2 regions of the Clostridium kluyveri DSM 555 genome follow, and region 1 is predicted to be linked to the other one. Evidence: a T-box and tRNA genes for the amino acid it is inferred to sense, from the RefSeq annotation. Region 1 holds a T-box; the other holds one or more tRNA genes.

Region 1 (3,051 bases):
GAAAAAACTATTACCTTATGTGTAACTGAATAATTCTAAAAGGAGGTTTTTATTATGGCAAGAGTAAAAAGGGCGGTAAATGCCCGTAAACATCATAGAAAAATATTAAAACTTGCAAAGGGCTATTATGGCGGTAAGAGTAAATTATTTAAAACTGCTAACGAAAGTGTTATAAGGGCTTTAAGAAATGCTTATGTGGGAAGAAAGCTAAAGAAAAGGGATTTTAGAAAACTTTGGATAGTAAGAATAAATGCTGCAGCTAGAATAAATGGGTTGTCTTATTCTAAATTTATGAACGGAATAAAAACTGCAGGTATTAATATAAATAGAAAAATGCTTTCAGAAATAGCTATAAATGATCCTAAAACATTTACTGAATTAGTTCAAGTAGCCAAAGCACAGTTAAATGTATAAATTTAGAATCACGTAAAATAAGTGGAGCAAGGTTTTGCTGCACTTATTTTTATCCCACAAGTCTTATATGGAGAATATGTCTCTATAGCAAATTCAACTGAATTTAAGGGTTATTTAATAATATGGAGAGGGTCATATGGATATAATTAGAAGTAAGGATAATTTGCATATAAAAGAAGCCAAAAAATTAAAAGAAAAAAAATATAGAATTCGAAGGAAAGAATTCATAATAGAAGGTTTTAGGTTTGTAAAGGAAGCTATTAATTCTGAATTTTATATATCTCAAATATTTTTAAGTGAGTATTTTACAAATAGAGAAGAAAGATTTTTTCTGGAAAGAAATAATAAAGTGAAATGTCCTATATATTTTGTTACAGATGAGATACTGAGAAGCATAAGTTGTACAGAAAATCCCCAGGGAATAATCGCCGTGGTAAAAAACAAAGAGTTAAATATTAAAGATGAGCAGGGATTTTATATTTTGGCAGATAGAATACAAGATCCAGGAAATATGGGGACTATAATAAGAAGTGCCCACGCTTCAGGAGCGCTGGGTATTATAACTACTAAAGGAACAGTAGATGTATATAATGAAAAAACCCTGAGGGCCACCATGGGATCTATATTTTATATACCTATAATTCAGGATGAAAATCTTGAGAAGGTAAGCACTTTAAGGCAAATGGGTTTTAAGTTAATATCCAGTTCTCTTGATTCAGATATTAATTTTTATGATATGGACTTAAGGGGGAAAATTATAATTGCAATAGGAAATGAAGGTAATGGACTTTTACAAGATGTGAAGAAAATTTCAGATATAGAAGTGAACATTCCCATGCCTGGGAATGCTGAATCCTTAAATGCAGCTGTGGCAGCTTCCATAATGATGTTTGAAGTAGTTAGGCAAAAGTTGAATTCACATGTTGACAATATGTAAATGTGTATGTAAAATTTAAAGGTATAAGTAGAAATTAAATATCATATTTTAGAATACTGTGAAAGAGAGAGTAGATATACGAAAGTTTTTTAGAGAGAAAAAGTTATGGCTGAGAGCTTTTTTAAAATGGAAGTATATTGAAGTTCGCTCTGGAGTACTTGCTGTGAAATTAAAGTATCTTTCAATCAATAATAAGCTAAAGATATCAAGTAGCAGCTAAGCGGGAAATACCGATAAATATACAAAGAGGATATTATTTTTAATGTCAATTTGGGTGGTAACGCGGATTAGTTCGTCCCTTAGGGGAGGGGCTTTTTTTATTTTTAAATTTGTTATTATTTTTAGAAGGAGGAGTATTTAAGATGAGAAAAAAATTAGAACAGATAAAGGAAAATGCATTTAAAGAATTACAAGATAAGAGAAAAGATTTAGATATAGAAAGTATAAGAATCAAATATTTAGGTAAAAAAGGTGAACTGACTCATATATTGAGAGGCATGAAAGAACTTTCCAAAGAGGAAAGACCAATTATAGGAAAACTTGCTAATGATATTAGAACTGCTCTTGAAAATGCAATAGAGGAAGCTTCCCAAAGAATAAAATCTAGTGAAAGAGAATCAAGAGTTAAAGGTGAAACTATTGATATTACTATGCCGGGAATAAAGCAGAATATAGGAAGACGTCATCCTTTAGAACAAGTTCTTGAGGATATGAAGGAAATATTTGTTTCCATGGGATTTACCATAGAAGAAGGGCCTGAAGTAGAGCTGGACTATTATAATTTTGAGGCTCTTAATATACCTAAGAATCATCCAGCCAGAGGAGAGCAGGACACTTTCTATATAAATGATAATTTAGTTTTAAGAACTCAAACTTCTCCTACACAGATAAGAACTATGGAAAAACAAAAACCACCAATAAAAATGATATCTCCAGGGAAGGTTTACCGTTCGGATTCGGTAGATGCCACTCATTCTCCCATATTTTATCAGATGGAGGGACTTGTAGTTGACAAAGGTATAACTTTTGCAGATTTAAAAGGTACCCTTGAACTATTTGCCAGAAAAATGTTTGGAGATGAAATGAAAACAAAGTTCAGACCACATCATTTTCCTTTTACAGAACCCTCTGCAGAAATGGACGCTACCTGCTTTGTATGTAATGGAGAAGGTTGCAGAGTATGTAAGGGAGAAGGGTGGATAGAGCTTTTGGGTTGTGGTATGGTTCATCCTCAGGTTTTAAGAAATTGTAACATAGATCCTGAAGTATATAGTGGATTTGCCTTTGGTATGGGGGTAGATAGAATGGTTATGTTGAAGTATGGAATAGATGATATAAGAAATATGTATGAAAGTGATATGAGGTTTCTAAATCAATTTTAACATGTAGATTAATAGTAAGGAGTAATTATACTTTAGAGAGGAGATTTTTATTATGAAAGTTCCAGTAACATGGTTAAAAGATTATGTAGATATAAATATTACAGGTAAGGAGTTGGGGGATAGACTGACTTTAAGCGGTTCAAAGGTAGAAGAGGTAGTTACAACAGGAGAAGACATAAAAAATGTAGTTACAGGTAAATTAATAAAAATAGAAAATCACCCCGGAGCAGATAATTTGTTTGTATGTCAGGTGGATGTAGGAAAGGAAGAGCCACTGCAAATTATAACGGCGGCTAAGAATATGAAAGAAAAAGATGT
Region 2 (3,051 bases), 1.7 Mb from region 1:
ACCGGAGTGCATGAAACTGGACACGGGACAATGATAGGCGGGCAGTTTGACTGGGGCGGTCGCCTCCAAAAGAGTAACGGAGGCGTACAAAGGTTCCCTCAGAAGGGTTGGAAATTCTTCGTAGAGTGCAAAGGCAGAAGGGAGCTTGACTGTGACACACACAGGTGGAGCAGGGACGAAAGTCGGGCTTAGTGATCCGGTGGTACCTCGTGGGAGGGCCATCGCTCAACGGATAAAAGCTACCTCGGGGATAACAGGCTGATCTCCCCCAAGAGTTCACATCGACGGGGAGGTTTGGCACCTCGATGTCGGCTCGTCGCATCCTGGGGCTGGAGTAGGTCCCAAGGGTTGGGCTGTTCGCCCATTAAAGCGGCACGCGAGCTGGGTTCAGAACGTCGTGAGACAGTTCGGTCCCTATCCGTCGCGGGCGTAGGAAATTTGAGGGGAGCTGTCCCTAGTACGAGAGGACCGGGATGGACTGACCGCTGGTGAACCAGTTGTTCCGCCAGGAGCACAGCTGGGTAGCTAAGTCGGGAAGGGATAAACGCTGAAAGCATCTAAGTGTGAAGCCCACCCCAAGACAAGATTTCCCATGGCGAAAGCCAGTAAGACCCCTCCGAGAAGAGGAGGAGATAGGTCAGGGGTGTAAGCATGGCAACATGTTAAGCTGACTGATACTAATAGGTCGAGGGCTTGACCAAATAATATTTACTGTGCAATTTTGAGGGGATAAAACTCCTGAAAAGAATAATATAAATCTGGTGGCAATAACGTGGAGGCAACACCCCTTACCATTTCGAACAGGAAGGTTAAGTTCCACAGTGCCCATGGTACTGCAGGGGAGGCCCTGTGGGAGAGCAGGTCGCTGCCGGATATATTAATATGGCCAGATAGCTCAGTCGGTAGAGCAGAGGACTGAAAATCCTCGTGTCCCTGGTTCGATTCCTGGTCTGGCCACCAAAAACTTCAGATAAAATCTGAAGTTTTTTTATGTATAATAAAAATGTAAGAGTAAGGATATTTGTATATTTCACAATGTTTTGTTAAAATAAATAATGTATAAAAATAATTATGGTATTTAATAAAAAATAATAACTGAAGGTGGCATAATGAGTAGAATAATGAGGATAGGTGAAAAAGATTTTCAAATAGGTAAAAGAACTTATATAATGGGTATACTTAATATTACCCCAGATTCTTTTTCAGATGGAGGAAAGTTTAATAATATAGAATTAGCTTTAGAACGTGCTAAACAAATGGAAATAGAAGGAGCTGACATAATAGATATAGGTGGAGAATCTACGAGACCGGGTTATAAGCCTATAACTGAACAGGAAGAACTAGAGAGGATTATTCCTGTAATAGGGACATTAGTAAAACACATAAATATACCTATTTCGGTAGATACATATAGATCTAAAGTTGCAGAACGAGCTTTAGATGTAGGAGCATCTTTTGTAAATGATATATGGGGACTTAAAAAAGATCCTCGCATGGCGTTTATCGCATCTCATTATAAGGTTCCGTGTTGTTTAATGCATAATAGAGACAATACAAACTATAATAATTTGATAGAAGATATATTGAATGATTTAAAAGAGAGTATAAATATTGCTTTAAATGCTGGAGTAGATGATAAAAATATAATATTAGATCCTGGAATTGGATTTGGGAAGAACTATGAACAGAATTTAATGGTTATGCGTAATTTAGAAAGGTTTTCTGAACTAGGTTATCCTGTGCTTCTTGGAACCTCAAGAAAATCAATTATAGGAAATACATTAAAGCTTAAAGTACATGAGCGATTGGAAGGAACTATAGCTACCACAGTGATAGGTATAATGAAAAAATGTGCTTTTGTAAGAGTTCATGATGTTAAAGAAAATAAAAGAGCAGCTGTAATGTCAGATATAATAGTTAGATGATTATAATAAACTAGTGATTTTTTAAGTAGATGATTTCACGTATTTTAAGGAGGTAAATATTGAGTATGTTTTTCATACTCAATATGTTTGTATTATGGATGAAAACAAGATTAAAGATGCTGTAAGAATGATTATAGAAGCTATAGGAGAAAATCCTGAAAGAGAGGGACTTGCAGAAACCCCTGATAGGATTGCCAGAATGTATACTGAAATATTTTCCGGGCTAAAAGAAAAGCCAGAAGAACATTTAAAGAAAGTATTTACTGTAAATAATGATGATATTGTGTTAGAAAAAGACATTCAATTTTATTCTATGTGTGAACACCATTTTATGCCTTTTTATGGAAAAACACATGTAGCATATATACCCAATGGTAAAGTTGTTGGATTAAGTAAGTTGGCAAGAACCGTGGAGGTATTTGCAAAAAGACTTCAACTTCAAGAAAGAATGACTGTTCAAATTGCAGATTCAATAATGGATTATCTGAAAGTAAAAGGAGTTATGGTTGTTATAGAAGCAGAACATATGTGTATGACTATGAGAGGAATAAAAAAACCAGGAAGTAAAACTGTTACAGTTGCTACCAGAGGAATATTTAAAAATAAAATTGAATTTAGAAATCAAGTTTATGAAATGATAAAAATGAAATAAAAGGCAGGTGGATTTTTGAATAGAATAAACGCTATATTAGAAAATCAGAAATTTTGTAGATATCTACAAAAAAACTTTCAAATAGAAAAGCACCGAGAATTTTGTAAGCATGATATATGTCATTCGTTAGATGTAGCCAGAATAGCTTATATAATGGTATTGGAAAATAATATTCACATAAAAAAGGAAAATATATATGCAGCTGCATTGCTGCATGACATAGGAAAATGGATGCAATATGAGGAGGGTATACCTCATGAATTGGCTAGTGCTAAATTGGCCGAAGATATTTTAATTGAATGTGGTTTTACAGAAGATGAAATAGAACAGATCCTAAATATGATATTAAGTCACAGAAAAAAAGAGACTGATGATTTGATAAATAAGATATTTTATTCAAGTGATAAAATATCTAGAAATTGTTTTAGATGTGAAGCTGCTTCCAAATGCAATTGGTCAGAAGAAAAGAAAAAT

Evidence for each region. The T-box of region 1 lies ahead of pheS (phenylalanine--tRNA ligase subunit alpha). A T-box ahead of a tRNA ligase gene usually reads a tRNA of that ligase, here a tRNA-Phe.
Region 2: it encodes a tRNA-Phe, which carries the amino acid that the T-box ahead of pheS (phenylalanine--tRNA ligase subunit alpha) is inferred to sense. The anticodon was not compared.

What each region holds. Positions count from the first base shown of each region.
Region 1 covers NC_009706.1:3,264,531-3,267,581, reverse strand. The annotation lists gene rpmI (50S ribosomal protein L35) at 1-25, shown strand, start outside; gene rplT (50S ribosomal protein L20) at 55-414, shown strand; gene CKL_RS15545 (TrmH family RNA methyltransferase) at 551-1,351, shown strand; T-box leader at 1,401-1,654, shown strand; gene pheS (phenylalanine--tRNA ligase subunit alpha) at 1,714-2,733, shown strand; gene pheT (phenylalanine--tRNA ligase subunit beta) at 2,786-3,051, shown strand, end outside.
Region 2 covers NC_009706.1:959,819-962,869, forward strand. The annotation lists rRNA gene CKL_RS04690 (23S ribosomal RNA) at 1-701, shown strand, start outside; rRNA gene rrf (5S ribosomal RNA) at 758-874, shown strand; tRNA gene CKL_RS04700 (tRNA-Phe) at 885-960, shown strand; gene folP (dihydropteroate synthase) at 1,110-1,925, shown strand; gene folE (GTP cyclohydrolase I FolE) at 2,020-2,577, shown strand; gene CKL_RS04715 (HD domain-containing protein) at 2,593-3,051, shown strand, end outside.